DNA from 2 places in the Streptomyces sp. NPDC034086 genome. Region 2 is predicted to be linked to the other one. Evidence: riboswitches for the same ligand, from Rfam matches in the RefSeq annotation. Region 2 holds a riboswitch; the other holds the start of a gene.
What was found. Region 2 has a riboswitch for glycine ahead of gcvT (glycine cleavage system aminomethyltransferase GcvT). Riboswitches for the same ligand answer to the same signal wherever they lie in the genome.
Positions count from the first base shown of each region.

Region 1 (11,018 bases), on a different contig from region 2:
GGGTGAGGACGGTGCCGACATGCGACGATGTGCGGCATGTCGCAGCCGCCCAACAACCGGAGTTCGGCCACGCCGCCGGCGCGCCCGGACGCGTCCATGTCGCTGCTGACCCACGTGATGGACCACAGCCTCGACGAGGGCTATGCGGAAGCCTCGGCCCGCCGCCGGGCCGACGGTACGGCGGGGCTGCCCCGTACCCTCAGGGCCAAGCTCGGGCTCGCCGCGGGACTGGTGCTCGCCGCCATGGTCGTCACCCTCGGCGCCGCCCAGGCGCGCGTCGCGGCGCCGGTGCTGGCCAAGGAGCGCCAGGAGCTGATCGACCGGGTGCAGCGGGCCGGTGACCACGCGGACGGTCTGGAGCGCGACACGGAACGGCTGCGGACCGAGGTCGCCGACCGGCAGCGCGTGGCGCTGAAACAGCAGGTCGGCGAGCGCGGCCGGCTGGTGGAGCTGCTGGCGGGCGCAACCGAGGTGCGCGGTCCCGGCGTCAAACTGACCGTGGACGACGCCAAGGGCGCCTCGTCGGGCGGCGGTGGCGGCCCGCGCGAGAGCGCCGGGTTCTCGAACACCGGCCGGGTGCGCGACCGGGACATGCAGCGGATCGTCAACGGACTGTGGCAGGCGGGCGCGGAAGCCGTGTCGATCAACGGGCAGCGGCTGACGGCGCTGTCGGCGATCAGGGCCGCGGGTGACGCGATACTGGTCGACAACAAGCCCCTGGTGCCGCCCTACGAGGTCCTCGCGGTGGGGGACAAGAAGAAGCTCGGGACCACGTTCCAGGACTCCGTGGACGGCCAGTACCTGCACGTCCTGCAGGAGAGCTACGGGATCCGCTACACCCTGACCCCGACGGACGAGGTGCGGCTCCCGGCGGCGTCGAGCCTGACCGTCCGCTCAGCCACAGCAGAAGAGCCGAAGAAGGGTGCGTCGTGATCGCGGTACTGGGCCTCTTGGCCGGAGTGGTGGTCGGGCTTCTGGTCCGGCCCGAGGTGCCGGCCGTGGTGGAGCCTTATCTGCCGATCGCCGTGGTCGCCGCGCTCGACGCGGTGTTCGGCGGTCTGCGCGCGATGCTGGACGGCATCTTCGTCGACAAGGTCTTCGTGGTGTCGTTCCTGTCGAACGTGGTCGTGGCCGCGCTGATCGTCTTCCTGGGTGACAAGCTGGGCGTCGGCTCGCAGCTGTCGACGGGTGTGGTCGTCGTCCTCGGCATCCGGATCTTCTCCAACGCCGCGGCCATCCGCCGGCACGTCTTCCGGGCGTGAGGCCGATGAGCACGGAGAACACCCCGCCCGGCGAGCCGGAGGTCCCCGGGCAGCCCGGACCGCAGCCCCAGCAGCCCCAGCAGCCGCAACAGCGCCAGGAGCCCGGGCAGCCGCAGCAGCGGCCGCCGTCGGAACCGCCCGGGCCCCAGGAGCCCCCGCCGCGGCCCGGGCCGGCCGTGCCGGAGGAGACCGGTCGCCAGCGCCTGGCCGCCGGGCTGTGGCCGCCCCGGTTCAGCCGGGCCCAACTGATCGTCGCGCTGCTGCTGTTCGTCCTGGGTCTCGGTCTCGCGATCCAGGTCCGCTCCAACAGCGACTCCAGCGCGCCGTTGCGCGGTGCCCGCCAGGAGGACCTGGTACGGATCCTCGACGAGCTGGACGGGCGGACCCAGCGCCTGGAGGACGAGAAGCAGAGGCTGGAGGACCAGCGCAAGGAACTGCAGAGCAGCTCCAACCAGGCCGAGGAGGCTCGTCGGCAGACGGTTGAGAAGGAGCGCCAACTGGGCATCCTGGCCGGTACGGTGGCCGCACAGGGTCCGGGGATCACGTTGCGGATCACCGACGCCAAGGGGCAGGTGCGGTCCGACCAGCTGCTGGACACCCTCCAGGAGCTGCGGGCGGCCGGGGCGGAGGCGATCCAGATCAACGGGGTGCGCGTCGTGGCGGGCTCGTACTTCTCCGACGAGGCCGGCGGGGTCGGGATCGACGGTAAGAAGATCACACAGCCCTACGAGTTCAAGGTCATCGGCAAACCGCAGGATCTGGAGCCCGCGCTCAACATCCCGGGAGGTGTCGTGCAGACCATGGAGAAGGAACAGGCCACCGTTGCCGTCACACGGTCGGCGAAGATCGTTGTGGATGCCTTGCGGGCTGCGAAGCAGCCTGACTACGCTCGGTCGTCATCGTCGTGACGCGCAGCGGTGTGCGGACGGTCTCACGCGGGCCGGCGCCTGCGGGGGGTCGACGCATGGAAGTCGCCGTGCGTGGTGGAAACTGTCTGGTGGTTACGGACGTTGTCAGGATGTCCGGGTCGGCAGGTGTGTGCATGCAGAGTTCGTCCTGCCCCACGGGCGGGTCTGTTTCGGTCAAGGGGAATCGCCCGTGAAGTTGTTTGAGAAGTTGTTCGGCAAGAAGAAGAACGAGGAAAGCGGTGGCTCGCGGCATCGTGCGGGGCAGCCGGGAGCGGAGGGGCAGGGCGACAGGCCGCTCTTCCGCGACGAGGTGGCCGGCGCGGGTGACCAGGTGGGAGGCGGCGCGTCGTCCGTCGACCCGGCCGGTTCCGGACGCATAGGTTTCGGTGAACCGTCAAGCTCCAGTGCGGGTGGAGGTTTTGCCTCCGACCCCTATGCCACCAGTACCTCCGCGGGACAGCCGCGGCGCGAGGAGCCGTCCATGTCGGCCGAGCAGACGTGCGGCAGGTGCGGACACCGCAGCGACGCGGCGAGCCGTTTCTGCTCCAACTGCGGGGCGCCGCTGCGGCCGGGTCTGACGCCGGAGCGCGCTTCGGAGACCACGTCCACCATCTCGATCTCCGGCCTCGAGGCCTACGAGGCCGAGGGGTCGGGCCAGCACGCGCCGTCTTCCCTTTCCCCCGAGGCCCAGGCCGCGGTGGAGGCGCTGCCGCCCGGTTCCGCCCTGCTGATCGTGCGGCGCGGGCCCAATTCGGGCAGCCGGTTCCTGCTGGACGGCGAACTGACCACTGCGGGCCGGCACCCGCAGAGCGACATCTTCCTGGACGACATCACCGTGTCCCGCCTGCATGTCGAATTCCGCCGGAGCCCGGAGGGCGGCTTCACCGTCGCCGACGTGGGCAGCCTCAACGGCACGTACGTGAACCGCGAGCCGATCGAGTCCGTCGCCCTGCACAACGGTGACGAGGTGCAGATCGGCAAGTACCGGCTGGTCTTCTACGCGAGCCTGCGGGGCGCCTGACCCCCTCGGACACCGTCCGGGGGGAACCCCACCCCCGGACACCCTCCGGGGGGACCCAGGGAAGGTTCCATGCTGCGTACCCCGACGGGCGGTGCCCCGAAGAACGGCACCGCCGGCTCGGCCGGACAGCTGGTCAGCATCGGTACGGTGCTGACCACGCTGCGGGACGAGTTCCCCGAAGTCACGATTTCGAAGATCCGCTTCCTGGAGGCGGAGGGTCTGGTCGAGCCCCGGCGCACACCTTCCGGATACCGCAAGTTCAGCGCGGCGGACGTCGAGCGGCTCGGACGCATCCTGCGCCTGCAGCGGGACCACTACCTCCCGCTGAAGGTCATCCGGGAACAGCTCGACGCGCTCGACCGCGGAGAGCAGATCCGCATCCCCGCGCCCGCCGCGCACGGGGAGTCGGTGGATCCCGCGCAGCCCTCCGCCGGGGGCGCGGAGACCGGCGGGGAGCGGCCGACGGCGGCCCGGGTGGGCCGGGCGGAGCTGGTCGCCGCCGCCGAGGTGGACGAGGCGCAGCTCGAGGAGTGGGAGTCGTACGGGCTCGTCTGCGAGGCGCCGGGCGGCGGGTTCGACGCCGCGACCGTCACCGTGGCCCGGCTGATCGCGGATCTGGGCCGGTTCGGTCTCGAGCCCCGGCACCTGCGGGGCATGAAGGCGGCCGCCGACCGGGAGGCCGGCCTGGTGGAGCAGCTCGTCTCCCCGCTGCGCCGGCACCGCAATCCGCAGACCAGAGCCCATGCCGAGGCCACCATGAGGGAGCTGGCGGGGCTCTCCGTACGGCTCCACGAGGCCCTGGTCCAGGCCGCTCTCGGGCTGCGTCCGCACTGACGGGACGGGTCCCGGGGGAGCCCCGACTACCCAAACCTGCCGGGCAGGTCCTAGGGTTGCTGTGTGAACGAGCTCGACGTTGTGGGTGTCCGGGTGGAAATGCCCTCCAACCAACCGATCGTGCTCCTGCGTGAAGTGGGAGGCGACCGGTACCTCCCCATCTGGATCGGTCCTGGGGAGGCGACCGCCATTGCCTTCGCGCAGCAGGGCATGGCCCCTGCCCGGCCGCTGACGCACGACCTGTTCAAGGACGTGCTGGACGCGGTCGGCGAGGAGCTCACCGAGGTCCGGATCACGGATCTGCGGGAGGGCGTCTTCTACGCGGAGCTGGTCTTCGCCAGCGGGGTCGAGGTGAGCGCGAGGCCGTCGGACGCCATAGCGCTGGCTCTGCGCACGGGAACGCCGATCTACGGCAGTGACGGCGTGCTGGACGACGCCGGAATCGCCATTCCCGACGAGCAGGAGGACGAGGTGGAGAAGTTCCGCGAATTCCTCGACCAGATCTCGCCCGAGGACTTCGGAACGGGCCCCCAGTAGCCGCGCCGACGGCCGCGTCATCCACCGGGAACTGTCAGCCCATTCAAGTAGCCTTTCCCCGCAATGGGGTACGGGAAACCACTCTCAGGGTGATTATCACTCGGCGTGCCGAGTGTGGCGATCGTTGACGCACCCCTGGTCACTGCCTACCTTCGAGGTGGCAGGTCAAGGACGGAGGGTCGGCGTGAGGATCACGGGCGACGGTACGACCGGGGGCACCCCCGCGCGGAGCGATGGTGGGCCGTACCCGCTGCACGGTGGTGCGGCGGGTTCCGTGCACCGTCAGCCGGCGCCCGCGCCGGTCGGACCGGGAAACGACGGCCCGGTGTCCGAACAGGTCGGTTACCGCGGACCGACGGCGTGCGCCGCCGCGGGGATCACGTACCGGCAGCTCGACTACTGGGCGCGGACCGGGCTGGTGGAGCCGAGCGTGCGGCCCGCGTACGGTTCCGGTACCCAGCGGCTGTACAGCTTCCGCGACGTGGTCGTCCTGAAGATCGTCAAGCGCTTCCTGGACACCGGGGTGGCGCTGCAGAACATCCGCACCGCCGTGCAGCACCTGCGCGACCGGGGCTTCTCCGACCTGGACCGCATGACGCTGATGAGCGACGGCGCGACCGTGTACGAGTGCACCTCGCCGGACCAGGTCGTGAGCCTGCTCCAGGGCGGGCAGGGCGTCTTCGGCATCGCGGTCGGCGTCGTCTGGCGCGATGTGGAGAACGCCCTGGCGCAGCTGCACGGCGAGCGCGTGGACACCGGGGAGACCCTGGTCGGCCACAACCCGGCCGACGAGCTGGCCGCCCGCCGGAACCGGGCCGTCTGAGCCCGCGCCCGCGCCCCTCCGGCGGGACGCGGGCCGCGGCGACGGATACCGCGTTGTCAGTAGCATGGGGCAGCATCGGTACGGTGAGAGCCGCGCCGACCATCCTGCACCTGGACATGGACGCCTTCTACGCCTCCGTCGAGCAGGCGTCGAAGCCCAGTCTGCGCGGGAAGGCCGTCATCGTCGGAGGGCTCGGGCCGCGCGGGGTCGTGGCCACCGCCTCGTACGAGGCCAGGCGGTTCGGGGTGCACTCGGCGATGCCGACCGCGCAGGCCCGCCGGCTCTGCCCGAACGGTGCCTACCTGATCCCGCGCTTCACCCTCTACCGCGAGGTCAGCGAGCTGGTCATGGGCCTGCTCCGGGAGCTGTCGCCGCTGGTGGAGCCGCTCAGCCTCGACGAGGCCTTCGTCGACCTGGAGGCGGGCGGGGCCGCCTTCGACTCGGCGAGCGCCCGCGCCACGGGGGAGCGTCTGCGGGCGGACATCCTGGCCCTCACGGGGCTCAGCGCCTCGGTCGGGCTCGCCGGGTCCAAGATGCTGGCCAAGGTGGCCTCGGAGGAGGCCAAGCCGGACGGACTGCTGCTGATCGAGCCCGGGACCGAGCGCGAGCTCCTCGCGCCCATGTCGGTGCGCACCCTGCCGGGTGTCGGGCCGGCCACCGGGGAACACCTGCGCCGGGCCGGGATCACCACCGTGGGGGAGCTGGCCGAGGCGGGCGAGGACGAGCTGGTGCGGATGGTGGGGAGGGCGCACGGGGTGGGGCTCCACCGGATGGCGCTGGGTCTGGACGACCGGCCGGTGGTCGCCGAGCGCGACGCGAAGTCCGTGTCGGTCGAGGACACCTTCGACGTGGACCTGCACGACCGGGTACGGATCCGGAACGAGGTGCAGCGGCTCGCGGACCGCTGCGTGGGCCGGCTGCGCGGCTCAGGGCACTCGGGGCGGACGATCGTCCTGAAGGTCCGCCGGTACGACTTCTCGACCCTGACCCGCTCCGAGACGCTGCGGGGGCCCACCGACGACGCGGCCGTGGTGCGCGAGGCGGCCGCGCGGCTGCTGGAGGGCGTGGACACCACCGGCGGCGTGCGGCTGCTGGGGGTGGGGGTGACGGGGCTCGCGGACTACACCCAGGAGGACCTGTTCGCCCAGGCGCTGGCCGCCGCCGCGGAGGCGGAGGAGGCGGGCGCGGGGGCCGCAGGAGCCGGCGAGGACGCCGCGGAGTCCTCCGGGGCCGGGGAAGTCCAGGAGGAGCCGGCGGAGGCCCTGGAGGGCACCGGGGCCGCTCCCGTGCGGCACTGGGCCGCCGGGAGCGACGTACGGCACGCGGTGTACGGGCCCGGGTGGGTGCAGGGCAGCGGGGTCGGGCGGGTGACCGTACGGTTCGAGCAGCCCGGTTCGGCCCCGGGCCGGGTCCGCACCTTCCGGCTGGACGACCCGGAGCTGGAGGCTGCGGACCCGCTGCCCCTGGTGGGGGACGGCTCTTAAGGCACGTCCCCCGGGCGGGGGTGCCGGAAGTCGGAGGGGAGGGCCACGTCGAGGCCGTAGTGGTGGTAGAGCCGGAGCTCCTGTTCGGGGGAGAGGTGGCGGCCGACTCCGAAGTCGGGGGCCTCCTTGATCAGGGAGCGTTCGAAGGGCACGCGCAGGGCGTCGTCCACCACCTCGCTGGGTTCCAGGGGGACGAAGGCGTCGCGGCCGAAGAGGCCCGTCCGCACTGCGGCCCACTCCGGGACGCCGGTGGCGTCGTCGAGGTAGACCTCGTCCACGGTGCCGATCTTGGCGCCGTTGCGGTCGAACGCCTTGCGGCCGATCAGGCTGCGCGGATCGATGTCGGTCTGCACGGTCCCTCCGTACGGTCGCAGTGATGCAGAGCTCATCCGTCATGACTACAAAAGTGCATATTTGAAGAGGGGGCCACTCGAGGGAGGGTCGAGATCCTCGCTGGTAGGCTGGGTGACGGCTGTTGACCCTGTGCGGGAGAGTCCTCCGAGTGAGTACGACGGAGGCGCCGAAGGAGCAAATCCTCCCCGGAATCTCTCAGGCATACGTACCGCACGTGACGAGGCCACTCTGGAAAGCAGGGGCAGGCTCCGGACCCGCAGTACCGGTGCTTCTCCTCACCGACGGTGAAAGCCGGAGCTCTCGGGCGAACCCCGCGGCTCCGGTGAAGCTCTCAGGTTGAGATGACAGAGGGGGAGGCCGTCCGGGTGCCCGCGCCGTGGTGCCCCTCGCAGGTCATACGACCAGGAGGCCTCCGTTATGACCGCCAACCGCATTCCGCTCTCCCAGCTCGAGCGGGGCATCCCCTTCGAGCAGCGTCACATCGGCCCGGACGCCGAAGCGCAGGCGAAGATGCTCGCCCAGGTGGGCTACGGCTCCCTCGACGAGCTCACCGCCGCCGCGGTGCCGGATGTGATCAAGACCGCCGAGGCGCTGAACCTGCCCGGCGCGCGCACCGAAGCCGAGGTGCTGGCCGAGCTGCGCTCGCTCGCCGACCGCAACCAGGTGCTCTCCTCGATGATCGGTCTCGGCTACTACGGGACCTTCACCCCGCCGGTGATCCTGCGCAACGTCATGGAGAACCCGGCCTGGTACACGGCCTACACCCCGTACCAGCCGGAGATCTCGCAGGGCCGCCTCGAGGCGCTGCTGAACTTCCAGACCCTCGTCGCCGACCTGACCGGTCTGCCGACCTCCGGCGCCTCCCTGCTCGACGAGGGCACCGCGGCCGCCGAGGCCATGTCGCTGGCCCGCCGCGTGGGCAAGGTCAAGGACGGCGTCTTCCTCGTCGACGCCGACGCGCTGCCCCAGACCATCGCCGTGATCGAGACCCGCGCCGAGCCCACGGGCGTCGAGGTCGTCGTCGCCGACCTGTCCGAGGGCATCCCGGCCGAGATCGCCGAGCGCGGTGTCTTCGGCGTGCTGCTCCAGTACCCGGGCGCCTCCGGCGCCGTCCGTGACATCAAGCCGGTCATCGACCAGGCGCACGAGCTCGGCGCGATCGTCACCGTCTCCGCCGACCTGCTGGCCCTGACGCTGCTGACCTCCCCCGGCGAGCTGGGCGCGGACATCGCCGTCGGCACCACCCAGCGCTTCGGCGTCCCGATGGGCTTCGGCGGCCCGCACGCCGGCTACATGGCCGTCCAGGCCAAGCACGCCCGCTCGCTGCCCGGCCGCCTCGTCGGCGTCTCCGTGGACGCGGACGGCAACAAGGCGTACCGCCTGGCCCTGCAGACCCGCGAGCAGCACATCCGCCGCGAGAAGGCCACCAGCAACATCTGCACCGCGCAGGTGCTGCTCGCCGTCATGGCCGGGATGTACGCGGTCTACCACGGCCCGGACGGCCTGAAGACGATCGCCCGCCGCACCCACCGCTACGCCGCGCTCCTCGCCGCCGGCCTGACGGCCGGCGGGGTCGAGCTGGTCCACGGCTCCTTCTTCGACACCGTCACCGCCCGCGTGCCCGGCAAGGCCGCCGAGGTCGTCGCCGCCGCCCGCGAGGGCGGGGTCAACCTGTACCAGGCCGACGCCGACCACGTCTCGGTCGCCTGCGACGAGACCACGCGCCGCGCCGACCTCGAGGCCGTCTGGGCCGCCTTCGGCGTCACCGCGGACATCGAGGCCCTGGACGGGACCACCGCCGACGCGCTGCCCGAGGGCCTGCTGCGCTCGGACGCGTACCTCACGCACCCCGTCTTCCACCAGCACCGCTCCGAGACCGCGATGCTGCGCTACCTGCGCAAGCTCTCGGACAAGGACTACGCGCTGGACCGCGGCATGATCCCGCTGGGCTCCTGCACCATGAAGCTCAACGCGACCACCGAGATGGAGCCGGTCACCTGGCCCGAGTTCGGCCAGCTGCACCCCTTCGCCCCGGTCGAGCAGGCCCAGGGGTACCTCACGCTCATCAACGAGCTGGAGGAACGTCTCTGCGAGGTCACCGGCTACGACAAGGTCTCCATCCAGCCGAACGCCGGCTCCCAGGGCGAGCTCGCCGGCCTGCTCGCGGTCCGCGCGTACCACCGCGCGAACGGCGACGAGCAGCGCACCGTCTGTCTCATCCCGTCCTCCGCGCACGGCACCAACGCCGCCAGCGCCGTGATGGCCGGCATGAAGGTCGTCGTCGTCAAGACCGCCGACGACGGCGAGGTGGACGCGGACGACCTGCGCGCCAAGATCGAGCAGTACCGTGACGAGCTCTCCGTGCTGATGATCACCTACCCGTCGACGCACGGTGTGTTCGAGGAGCACGTCGCCGACATCTGCGCCCAGGTGCACGAGGCCGGCGGCCAGGTGTACGTGGACGGCGCGAACCTGAACGCCCTGGTGGGCCTCGCCAAGCCGGGTCACTTCGGCGGTGACGTCTCGCACCTGAACCTGCACAAGACCTTCTGCATCCCGCACGGCGGCGGCGGCCCGGGCGTCGGCCCGGTCGGTGTCCGGGCCCACCTGGCCCCGTACCTGCCCAACCACCCGCTCCAGCCGGCCGCCGGCCCGGAGACGGGCGTCGGCCCGATCTCGGCCGCGCCGTGGGGTTCCGCGGGCATCCTGCCGATCTCCTGGTCGTACGTCCGCCTGATGGGCGGCGAGGGCCTCAAGCGCGCCACCCAGGTGGCGGTGCTCGGCGCCAACTACATCGCCAAGCGCCTGGAGCACCACTACCCGGTGCTCTACACCGGTCCGGGCGACCTGGTCGCGCACGAGTGCATCATCGACCTCCGCCCGCTGTCGAAGGCCACGGGCGTGAGCGTCGACGACATCGCCAAGCGCCTGATCGACTACGGTTTCCACGCGCCGACCATGTCCTTCCCGGTGGCCGGCACGCTGATGATCGAGCCGACGGAGTCCGAGGACCTCGTCGAGATCGACCGCTTCTGCGACGCGATGATCGCCATCCGTGCCGAGATCGAGCGGGTCGCGGGCGGTGAGTGGCCGGTGGACGACAACCCGCTGGCCAACGCCCCGCACACCGCCGCGGCGCTGGGCGGCGAGTGGAACCACCCGTACACCCGCGACGAGGCCGTCTTCCCCGGGGGCGTCTCCGCCGCCGAGAAGTACTGGCCGCCGGTGCGCCGGATCGACGGCGCCTTCGGCGACCGGAACCTGGTGTGCTCCTGCCCGCCGCTGGACGAGTACGACCACTGACACGGCGGCCGTCCCGTCGCTGACGGGTCGGTGACACGGTGAAGGGGCCGGTCCCCGGAGCATGGGGCTCCGGGGACCGGCCCCTTCTTCTCGTCGTCCGTTCTTCGTCCGTGCGTCCCTCGCCGCGCGGTCAGGCCCCGTGCTAGGCCACCGCGAGCGGGCGGTGCGGAGCGATGATCTGGCCGTCCGGCAGCAGCTCACCGGTGTCCTCGAAGAGCAGGACGCCGTTGCACAGCAGGCTCCAGCCCTGTTCCGGGTGGTTGGCCACCGGGCGCGCGGCCTCCCGGTCGGCGGATTCTGATGACGGGCAGGCAGGCTGGTGCTGGCACATGGATGGGTTCTTTCGCTGCGGTGTGGTCTGTTCGCTACGGCTCGATGCGTGGTTCATGGCCGTCCCCCTGGGTCGTCCCCGCACCTGCGGGGAGGATGTCCTCAGTGTTGCCCCAGGACGGCTGCTTCGCAGGTATTTCCCGGCAGCTGTCCTCTTGGAAT
Region 1 covers NZ_JBVISM010000009.1:243,606-254,623, reverse strand. The annotation lists gene ACZ514_RS21895 (DUF881 domain-containing protein) at 28-933, shown strand; gene ACZ514_RS21890 (small basic family protein) at 930-1,262, shown strand; gene ACZ514_RS21885 (DUF881 domain-containing protein) at 1,268-2,170, shown strand; gene ACZ514_RS21880 (FHA domain-containing protein) at 2,301-3,191, shown strand; gene ftsR (transcriptional regulator FtsR) at 3,261-4,025, shown strand; gene ACZ514_RS21870 (bifunctional nuclease family protein) at 4,089-4,562, shown strand; gene ACZ514_RS21865 (MerR family transcriptional regulator) at 4,747-5,385, shown strand; gene ACZ514_RS21860 (DNA polymerase IV) at 5,469-6,869, shown strand; gene ACZ514_RS21855 (PRC-barrel domain-containing protein) at 6,866-7,222, opposite strand; glycine riboswitch at 7,346-7,444, shown strand; gene gcvP (aminomethyl-transferring glycine dehydrogenase) at 7,641-10,526, shown strand; gene ACZ514_RS21845 (DUF5999 family protein) at 10,669-10,857, opposite strand.
Region 1: another riboswitch for glycine. It lies ahead of gcvP (aminomethyl-transferring glycine dehydrogenase); the one in region 2 lies ahead of gcvT (glycine cleavage system aminomethyltransferase GcvT).

Region 2 (11,018 bases):
CTTCATGGTCTTGATGACCTTGTCGAGGGACACCTTGTGGCTGCCGTCCCCGCGCATCGCCATCTTGGCCGCGGTGACGGCCTTGACGGCGGCCATGCCGTTGCGCTCGATGCAGGGGATCTGGACGAGGCCGCCGACCGGGTCGCAGGTCAGGCCGAGGTTGTGCTCCATGCCGATCTCGGCGGCGTTCTCGACCTGCTCGGGGGTGCCGCCCAGGACCTCGGCGAGGGCGCCCGCCGCCATCGAGCAGGCGGAACCGACCTCGCCCTGGCAGCCGACCTCGGCGCCGGAGATCGAGGCGTTCTCCTTGAAGAGCATGCCGATCGCGCCCGCGGCGAGCAGGAAGCGGACCACGCCGTCCTCGTCCGCGCCGGGCACGAAGTTCACGTAGTAGTGCAGGACCGCCGGCAGCACGCCCGCCGCGCCGTTCGTGGGAGCGGTCACCACGCGCCCGCCCGCCGCGTTCTCCTCGTTGACGGCCATCGCGTAGATCGTCGTCCACTCGCTGCGGTGCATCATCGGGTCGCCCTCGGTGCGCAGCTGGCGCGCCGTGGAGGCGGCCCGGCGCTTGACGCGCAGACCGCCCGGCAGGATGCCCTCGCGGGACATGCCGCGCGAGACGCAGGACTGCATGACGCGCCAGATCTCCAGGAGGCCCTCGCGGATCTCCTCCTCCGTGCGCCAGGCCTTCTCGTTCTCGAGCATCAGGGAGGAGATCGACAGGCCGGTCTCGTTGGCCAGGCGCAGCATCTCGTCGCCCGAGCGGAAGGGGTACCTCAGCACCGTGTCGTCGAGCTTGATCCGGTCCTCGCCGACCGCGTCCTCGTCGACGACGAACCCGCCGCCGACCGAGTAGTAGGTCTTCTCCAGCAGCGGGGCGCCGGCGGCGTCGTACGCGAAGAGGGTCATGCCGTTCGCGTGGTAGGGCAGCGAGCGGCGGCGGTGCAGGATCAGCTGGTTCGGCTCGTCGAAGTCGATCTCGTGGGCACCGCCTATCTCCGCACCCAGCAGACGCAGCTTGCCGCTCCTGCGGATGCGCTCCACCTCGTCGTCGGCGCTCTCGACGTCCACCGTGCGGGGGGAGTGGCCCTCCAGGCCGAGCAGGACCGCCTTGGGCGTGCCGTGCCCGTGGCCGGTCGCGCCGAGGGAGCCGAAGAGCTCCGCCCGGACGGAGGCGGTCTGGGCGAGGGCGCCGTCCTTCTTCAGCCGCGTCACGAACATGCGCGCCGCGCGCATCGGACCGACCGTGTGCGAGCTGGAAGGACCGATGCCGATCGAGAAGAGATCGAAAACGGAGATGGCCACTGGCGGACTCCCGGAACCTCCCCGCTGTGACGGGGAAACAACGACCCGTCCAGCTGCCCGCGGGGGTAGCGGGGGCAGCCGACGGATGGGCGGACTTTGCGGAGGTTTGGGCAAAGAGCGCCGGTGGGCGCCCTTGCCCTGCTATAGCAGCGTACGTCGTTCATGCGGGGGTCGGATCCCGCGCCGGGGCGTCGCCCCGAGTGATTTCGGCCTCGGCCGCCCGGGGGACGGGCGTCCGGCCGGGCCGCCGCCGGGCCGGGGCCCGGCGGCGGCCCGGGCCGTGAAAAGGGGCCCGGCCCTGTGCGAGAACACGGCCGGGCCCCCCAGGGCCGCGCCTAGAGCGACGGGTACAGCGGGAACTTCGCGGCCAGGGCCGAGACGCGCGCCTTGAGGGCGGCGGCGTCGTAGTCCGGCTTCAGCGCCTGGGCGATGATCTCGGCGACCTCGGTGAAGGCCTCGGTGTCGAAGCCGCGGGTCGCGAGGGCCGGCGTGCCGATCCGCAGGCCCGAGGTGACCATCGGCGGCCGGGGGTCGTTCGGGATGGCGTTCCGGTTGACCGTGATGCCGACCTCGTGGAGGCGGTCCTCGGCCTGCTGGCCGTCCAGCTCGGAGTCGCGCAGGTCGACCAGGACCAGGTGCACGTCGGTGCCGCCCGTGAGGACGTCCACGCCCACGGCCTTGACGTCGTCCTGCACCAGGCGGGCGGCGAGGATCCTCGCGCCCTCCAGGGTGCGCTCCTGGCGCTCCTTGAACTCCGGCGAGGCCGCGACCTTGAAGGAGACGGCCTTGGCGGCGATCACGTGCTCCAGCGGGCCGCCCTGCTGGCCCGGGAAGACCGCGGAGTTGATCTTCTTGGCCAGCTCCTGCGTCGACAGGATGACACCGCCGCGCGGACCGCCGAGGGTCTTGTGCGTGGTGGTGGTGACGACGTGGGCGTGCGGGACCGGGTTCGGGTGCAGGCCCGCGGCGACCAGACCCGCGAAGTGGGCCATGTCGACCATCAGGTACGCGCCGACCTCGTCCGCGATCCGGCGGAACGCGGCGAAGTCCAGCTGGCGCGGGTAGGCGGACCAGCCGGCGACGATCAGCTGCGGCTTGGACTCCTTGGCGAGGCGCTCGACCTCGGCCATGTCCACCTGGCCGGTCTCGTCGACGTGGTACGGGACCACGTTGTAGAGCTTGCCGGAGAAGTTGATCTTCATGCCGTGGGTCAGGTGACCGCCGTGGGCCAGGTTCAGGCCCATGATCGTGTCGCCCGGCTTCAGCAGCGCGAACATCGCGGCGGCGTTGGCCTGCGCACCCGAGTGCGGCTGGACGTTCGCGGCCTCGGCGCCGAACAGCGCCTTGATGCGGTCGATCGCGATCTGCTCGACCACGTCGACGTGCTCGCAGCCGCCGTAGTAGCGGCGGCCCGGGTAGCCCTCGGCGTACTTGTTGGTCAGGACCGAGCCCTGGGCCTCCATGACGGCGACCGGAGCGAAGTTCTCCGACGCGATCATTTCCAGGGTCGACTGCTGGCGCACGAGCTCGGCGTCGACGGCGGCGGCGACGTCGGGGTCGAGCTCGTGGAGAGGGGTGTTCAGAACGGACATCAGGATCCCCTGGGGTCAGTTACCGGCGGTGAGGGCGGTGTACTCGTCGTAGGAGAGCGCGTCCTTGGGCTCCTCCGACAGGCGCACCTTGAACAGCCAGCCGCCCTCGAAGGGAGCGGAGTTCACCAGGGCGGGGTCGTCCACGACGTCCTGGTTGGACTCGACGACCTCACCGGAGACGGGGGAGTACAGGTCGCTGACCGACTTGGTCGACTCCAGCTCGCCACAGGTCTCGCCCTCGGTGACGGTGGTGCCGGCCGCGGGGAGGTCGGCGTAGACGACGTCACCGAGCGCGTTGGCGGCGAACTCCGTGATGCCGACCGTCGCGATGCCGTCCTCGGTGGCCGACAGCCACTCGTGCTCCTTGGTGTAACGCAGCTGCTGGGGGTTGCTCATGACCTGATTCTCCTGGATGCGGGGAGGTGGATACGAACGGTGGTCTTGCGTGCTGAGACGGTGGAGCCCGGTACGAGGGCTACTTCTGCCGCTTGTAGAAGGGCAGGGCCACGACCTCGTAGGGCTCATGCGTACCGCGAATGTCGACGCCGACGCCGGAGGTGCCGGGCGCGGCGTGCGCCGCGTCGACGTACGCCATCGCGATCGGCTTGCCCAGCGTGGGGGACGGGGCGCCGGAGGTCACCTCGCCGATGACCTCGCCGCCGGCGACCACGGGGAAGCCGGCGCGCGGGACGCGGCGGCCCTCGGCGACCAGACCGACCAGCTTGCGCGGCGGCTTCGTGGCGGCGACCTCGGCGGCGGCCTCCAGGGCGGCGCGGCCGACGAAGTCGCCCTCCTTCTCGAACTTCACGACCCGGCCCAGCCCGGCGTCGAAGGGGGTGAGGGCGGTGGTCAGCTCGTGCCCGTACAGCGGCATGCCCGCCTCCAGGCGCAGCGTGTCGCGGCAGGACAGCCCGGCCGGCACCAGACCGGCGTCCTTGCCCGCCTCGGTCAGCGCCTGCCACAGCTCCACGGCGTGCTCGGGGGAGACGAACAGCTCGAAGCCGTCCTCGCCGGTGTAGCCGGTGCGGGCGATCAGCGCGGGCACGCCCGCGACGGTGCCCGGCAGGCCGGCGTAGTACTTCAGGCCGTCCAGGTCGGCGTCCGTGAGCGACTTCAGGATGCCGGGGGACTCGGGGCCCTGGACGGCGATCAGCGCGTACGCGTCACGGTCGTCGCGGACCTCGGTGTCGAAGCCGGCGGCGCGCTCGGTGAGCGCGTCCAGCACGACCTGGGCGTTGGAGGCGTTGGCGACGACCATGTACTCGGTCTCGCCGAGGCGGTAGACGATCAGGTCGTCGAGGATCCCGCCGTCCTCCTGGCAGATGTGCGTGTAGCGGGCGCGGCCGACGCCGACGGTGGAGATGTTCCCGACGAGCGCGTAGTCCAGGGCCTTCACGGCCTCCGGGCCGGTCAGGGTGATCTCGCCCATGTGGGACAGGTCGAACAGGCCGGCCTTGGTGCGCACGGCGTTGTGCTCGTCGCGCTCACTGGCGTAGCGCAGCGGCATGTCCCAGCCCGCGAAGTCGGTCATGGTCGCACCGAGCGAGCGGTGCAGCGCGTCGAGCGCGGTCAGGCGGGGGGCAGTGCTCATGGGTGTGGCTCCCGGGTCCCAGGGCATGACATGACGAGGAGGTTCCTCCCCATCTGTCATCGGAACCTGAGAGGTTCGCCGAGAGTTCCCGGAGGGGGAACGCCGACTTGCACCTTGGGTGGAGCACGCGCCGGGCCGTCGGGGACGGACGCGGCGGGGGCTCGCTTTTCAGATCTGCCTCATCCACGCGGTACGGGGCCTGAGAGATTCAAGGGAGGTACTTGCTCCTTCGGCGCCCGGGCACGGCCTCGCGGCCTGCCGGGACTCTCCCGCGCGGATTCAAGCGGCCGGTATGCAGTTTGGTGTCCAGATGGCGCACATCATTGCACGGGACGGGCGGGAGGGGGCAGTGGGGCCCGCAAGAACGTGCGGTCCAGGCGGCCCGCGGAGGCCGCCGCGCGCGCCGGCCGGCCGTCCGCGCCGTGGAACGCCCGCCCGCAACCGCGGCCGGCGGATTACCGTCTCTTTACATTCAGTGGGCAAGGGCCCTCGCGGCCCGATTCGGGGGGAGACGATTCACTGTGCGGAGGTTCGGAGTGGTGACGACCACGGGCACGGTCGGGGCGGTCCCGGCACCGCGGAGCGCGGCCCGCCCCGCGGCGGCCGGCGGTCCGGTGCGTGACCTGCGGGGACGGTCCGTGGGGCCGCGGCGGCTCGGCTACGCCGCCGGCGACATCGTCGTGGTGTCCGGGCTGCCGGGCGGCGGCAAGAGCACCCTGATCAAGCGGGCCGCCGAGACCGGCGTCGACTCCCAGGACACCCGCGAGCGCTGGGAGCGCCGCATGCCGTCCGCCCTGCCGTACGCGGTGTACCGGCCGCTGGTGCGCGCCGCCCACTACCGGGGGCTGTGGCGCGAGCTGCGCTCCGGCGCCTCTGTGGTGGTCCACGACTGCGGCACCCAGTCGTGGGTGCGGGCCCTGCTGGCCGCCGTCGCCCGGCAGCGGGGCCGGGCCCTGCACCTGCTGCTGCTCGACACCACCCCCGAGGAGGCCCTGGCCGGGCAGGCGGCGCGGGGCCGCCGGGTGTCGGCCTACGCCTTCGCCCGTCACCGCGGCGCGGTCGCCCGCCTGCTGGCCGCCGCCGAGGCCGGCCGCCCCCCGCGCGGCTGCGCCACGGTCACCCTCCTGGACCGCCGGGCGGCCTCCGCCCTGGACCGCATCGCCTTCGACGCCTGAGGCCCGAGGCCCGACGCCCGACGCCTGAGGCCCGACGCCCGAGGCGGCGGCGTCCGCGAAGCCGCCCGCCCCGGCCCGCCGCCGGAGGCCGGGGTAGCCTCGGGGCGACATCGGCGCGGAACAGGGAGAGCGGGCGCACATGACGGGCAACGGCTGGCCGGCGAACGAGTTGGAGCAGGTGCTCGGAGCGGTGCTCGGCCGGGCGGACGCCGGCCCGCAGATCCTGGAGGCGCTCGGCCGCAGCCGGGTCTGGGTGCCGCTGCCCCGGGGCGGCGGCCCCGACAGCACCTCCCTCGACCTCCCCACGATGCTGATCGGCGGCGAGGCGTACGTCCCCGTCTACAGCTCGGAGGCCCAGTTCCGCTTCGCCGCCGGCCCCGGCATGGACTTCGCGGTCGCCCCCGCGGTCGAGTTCGCCCGCGGCCTGCCCCCGCAGCTCGGCATCGCCCTGAACCCCGAGGGCGCCGTCGGGGTCCCGCTGCCCCCCGCCGCCGTCGCGGAGCTGTGCCGCACCGGCCGTACCGAACTCGACGGCCCGGCCACCGGCGGCCGCGTCCGGCTGTTCGAACCCGACTGGCAGGACGACCCGGTGGACTTCCTCGCCGCCGCCGCCGAGGAGTTCCGGGCCACCGGAGCGGTCGCGGCCGCCCACCGCTGCCTCGCCAGCGTCGAGGGCGGCGACCCCCAGCTCTACATCGGTGTCCGGCTGACGGGATGGGACCCCACGGCGCGGGACGCCCCGCTGGAGGCACTCGGCCGCGCCCTGGCCCGCGTACCGGCGCCCTGGCCGGTGCAGCTGATCCTGCTGGACGCCGCCGAGGACCCGGTCACGGACTGGATTCGTGAGCGCGTACGCCCCTTCTACCTGCCGTAGCGCCGCTTAAGCTGGTCGGGACGTGTGGACGACGGGCGGAAGAAGACGAAGAGGGGTACCGGGTGAGTGCGTCAGGCACGGCCGCGGCCGGGCAGGTCGAGCACATGCTGCGCCAGGTGACTCCCGGGCGCTATGAGAGCTACGAGGCATTCCTGCGCGCCCTCGCCGAGGGCAGGCTGTGGATGCTGCTGTGGCAGGGGCAGCCGGGTTCGCCGGACGCCCAGTACGGCGGCATGGAGGTCGAGGGGCTGGGCTACGCCCCCTGCGTGACCTCCCCGCAGGAGCTGGCCGCGAGCGGCTGGAACCGCGGTTACGAGGTCGTCACCGGCCGGGACATCGCCCGCGCCCTGTACCCGGACCGCTGGGGGCTGTGGATCAACCCGCACGACCGGGGCGGCGGCCTCGGCGTGCCGTGGGCCGACCTGCGCCGCGTCGCCACCGGCCTGGACCGGATGCCGGCGGGGCCGCTGCGGCTGTCCGAGCCGGCCCTGGAACTCCCGCAGTTCTACGGACTGCTGACCCAGCACGCGCACCGGACGCCGGCCGTCAGGTCGCTGCGCCGCGCCTGGGTGCAGCCCTCGCTCGGGTCGGCGTACCTCGCGGTGGGGCTGGACCTGTACGACGCCTCGGCGCCCGCGCTGGAATCCGTACGGGAGATGATGCGCCAGTCGGTCGGCGCCGTGCCCGAGGGGGTTCCGGTGTGCACGGTCGCGCTGGCGGACGAGCACGATCCGGTGGCGATGTGGCTGCGTGCGCAGACCCGCCCCTTCTACGACCGCGAGGGGCAGGCGGCCGCCTACTGACCCGCTCCAGGGGCTCCGGGGGCGCGTTCCCCGAGCTCCCCACAGGGATTCGCCGGGTGCGCCCGGCCCCTGAGACGGGCCCCTCCGACGGACACCGGGCCGCCGGGAACCCTCGTTCCCGGCGGCCTTCGCCTTGTCCGGATATCGCCGCAGACGGGCGTCCAATTGACGCGGTACTCCACTGAGTTGGCCTTGATGTCCGTTTGCGTACCGAACGGACGGTCTTGCTCCGCTGAGCCGTCAGCGGAGTCCGGATAACGGGAACCACGGCCTCAGATCACGGTTGCGCATCCATTCATCTGCGGGTCTGGCGGCTGGTCGAGCGCCCGATGAAGACTCCCCACCCAAGAGCCGGTCAGTCCTCGCGGACGCGGTTCGGCGCGTGGTTCCGCCGTTCGTCCCGACACGGCGCTCCCGCACTTCGCGCACCTCAGCCGCACCGCACCGCCCGCACCGCACCCTGCTCCACCCACAGCACGGCCGCACTGCCAGCACTGCCAGCACCTCGCACCTCGTACGCGTTCACGTGCCCCGAGCACTCGAGCGCCACTCCGCACCAACGCCGCCACAGCGGCGGGCATGGGCCGACCCACCCGTCGGCCGAGAGGGGTCCCCACCACGATGACGGCACCACTGCACGACACGAGCGCGGAAACACCCGCACCCGTGTCCGTAGCCGACGTCCCTGCCAAGGCCATCGAAGGCCGCTCGCCCGGCCGCATCGCCTGGATGCGGCTCAAGCGCGACAAGGTCGCGCTGACCGGCGGCGTGATCGTGATCCTCCTGATCCTGGTGGCGGTCTTCGCGCCGCTGATCGTGAACCTGCTGGGCCACGACCCCAACGAGTTCCACGAGGACATGATCGACCCGGACCTGGGCACGCCGCTCGGCTCCTTCGGCGGCATCAGCTCCGACTTCCTGCTGGGCGTCGAACCGACCAACGGGCGCGACGTGTTCAGCCGGATCGTCTACGGCGCCCGCATCTCGCTGGTCGTCGCCTTCCTGGCGGCCTTCGTCTCGGTCGTCCTCGGCAGCCTCCTGGGCGCCCTCGCCGGCTTCCTCGGCGGCTGGGTGGACGGGATCATCAGCCGCCTGATGGACCTGCTGCTGGCCTTCCCGCAGCTGCTGTTCACCATCGCCCTGGTCTCCGTCGTCCCCAACTCCGTGTGGGGGTTCGAGGGTTCGGGCGTCCGCATGGGCGTGCTCATCCTCGTCATCGGCTTCTTCGGCTGGCCGTACATCGGCCGTATCGTCCGGGGCCAGACGATCTCCCTGCGTGAACGCGAGTACGTCGAGGCCGCGCGCAGCCTCGGAGCCGGCCGCGGCTACATCCTGGTCAAGGAGCTGCTGCCCAACCTGGTCGCGCCGATCCTCGTCTACGCCACGCTGATCATCCCGACCAACATCCTGACCGAGGCGGCCCTCAGCTTCCTGGGCGCCGGCGTGAAGCCGCCCACCGCTTCCTGGGGAAAGATGCTCTCCGACGCCGTCCCCATCTACCAGGACGACCCCATGTACATGGTGGTCCCCGGCATGACGATCTTCATCACCGTCCTGGCGTTCAACCTCTTCGGGGACGGGCTGCGTGACGCACTCGACCCCAAGGGCAGCTGAACCGCTTCTTCGCTTCACCATCTATGGAGGTTGGACAATCGTGATCCGCAGAAAGCAGGCTCTCGCGATCACCGCCGTGATCGCCGCCCTCTCGATGACCGCCGCGTGCGGTGGCGACGGGGACAAGAAGACCGACAGCAAGGCCGACGGCGACAGCGGCAAGGGTTACAGCGGTGCCGCCACCGCCGTGATCAACCCCTCGGAGGACAAGGGCGGCGAGCTCAAGCTCTGGTCCCCGCAGGACGTCGACTACCTCGACCCGGCGCGCGCCTACTACGGCTTCGTGTGGAACATGCAGCGGCTCTACGTCCGCAGCCTGCTCGCCTACGACGCCAAGCCGGGCAAGGACGGCACCAAGGTGGTCCCGGACCTCGCCGAGGCCCTGCCGGTCATCAGCAACGACGGCAAGACGTACACCCTCAAGCTCAAGGAGGGGGTGAAGTTCGAGGACGGCACGCCGATCACCTCGAAGGACATCAAGTACGGCGTCGAGCGCGTCTTCGCCCAGGACGTCCTGTCCGGCGGCCCGACCTACCTGATCGACCTCCTCGACCAGGGCCAGAAGTACCCCGGCCCGTACAAGGACACGGACCCCAACAAGATGGGTCTGAAGACGGTCGAGACGCCGGACGACAGGACGATCGTCTTCAACCTGGCGAGCGCCAACTCGGACTTCAGCTACCTGCTGGCCATGCCGTCCTCCTCGCCGGTCCCGATGGGCAAGGACACGGGCGCCACCTACACCAACAAGCCGGTGTCGACCGGTCCTTACAAGGTCGAGAGCTTCACCGCCGGCAAGGGCGCCACCTTCGTCCGCAACGAGAACTGGGACCCGAAGACGGACCCGATCCGCAAGGGCCTGCCGGACAAGGTCTCCTTCACGGTCACCACCAACCCGGACGACATGGACCAGCGCCTGCTCTCGGGCGACATCGACATGGCCGTCGACGGCACCGGTGTCCAGCAGGCCGCGAAGAACAAGATCCTCAAGGACGCGAACCTCAAGAAGAACGCGGACAACCCCTTCACGGGCTACATCCGCTACTTCGCCTTCCCGCAGACGGTCGCGCCGTTCGACAACATCGAGTGCCGCAAGGCCGTCATCTACGCGGCCGACCCGAAGTCCCTCCAGACCGCCCGTGGCGGCCCGACCAGCGGTGACCTCGGCGCGAACATGCTGCCGGCCGGCGTCCCCGGCTCGGACAAGAGCTACGACCCCTTCGGTCTGACGAAGGGCAAGCCGCAGGAGGCCAAGGCCAAGGAGGCCCTCAAGGCCTGTGGCAAGCCTGACGGCTTCGAGACCACCATCGCGGTGCGCAACAACCGCGCCCCCGAGGTCAAGACGGCCGAGTCCCTCCAGGCCTCCCTCGCCAAGGTCGGCATCAAGGCGACGATCGACCAGTTCGACGGCAAGCTCTCCTCCTCCACGATCGGTTCGCCCGAGAACGTGAAGAAGAAGGGCTACGGCATCATCGTCATGGGCTGGGGCGCCGACTACAACTCCGGTGCGGGCTTCCTGCAGCCGCTGGTGGACGGATCGTTCATCCTGCCGAACGGCAACAACAACTACACCGAGGTCAACGACCCCGAGATCAACGGCCTGTTCGACAAGGCCGCTGCCGCCCCCTCGCCGGAGGCCGCCGCCCCGTTCTACGGGGAGATCAACAAGAAGGTCATGGACAAGGCGCTCTACCTGCCGATCAACTTCGACAAGGCGCTCGTCTACCACAACCCGCGCCTGACGAACGTCTTCTTCAACGAGTCCTTCGGCAAGATCGACCTCGCCACCGTGGGCATCGCGCAGAAGTAGCAGGAGCACAGAAGTAGCAGGCTGCCCGGCGACGAGCCGGGCAGCCGGGCAGCCCGGCCGACCGCCGGGCAGGCAACCGCAACTCAGCACGTAAGTAAGTGCCTTCACCGCACATGCGCTAGTCCGAAGGGCAGGTGAAGGCCGCAGGCGCTGGCCGCCGCCCCCACGAGGGGCGGCGGCCAACAGCCCCGGGCGGCCGACTGCAGTGCTCGTCTACCTCATACGGCGGCTGTTCAACGTCGCCGCCACGCTGC
Region 2 covers NZ_JBVISM010000002.1:721,687-732,704, forward strand. The annotation lists gene ACZ514_RS08710 (L-serine ammonia-lyase) at 1-1,305, opposite strand, end outside; gene glyA (serine hydroxymethyltransferase) at 1,641-2,897, opposite strand; gene gcvH (glycine cleavage system protein GcvH) at 2,913-3,293, opposite strand; gene gcvT (glycine cleavage system aminomethyltransferase GcvT) at 3,373-4,488, opposite strand; glycine riboswitch at 4,667-4,770, opposite strand; gene ACZ514_RS08730 (AAA family ATPase) at 5,028-5,663, shown strand; gene ACZ514_RS08735 (enhanced serine sensitivity protein SseB) at 5,803-6,537, shown strand; gene ACZ514_RS08740 (enhanced serine sensitivity protein SseB C-terminal domain-containing protein) at 6,600-7,340, shown strand; gene ACZ514_RS08745 (ABC transporter permease) at 7,962-8,954, shown strand; gene ACZ514_RS08750 (ABC transporter substrate-binding protein) at 9,049-10,764, shown strand; gene ACZ514_RS08755 (ABC transporter permease) at 10,970-11,018, shown strand, end outside.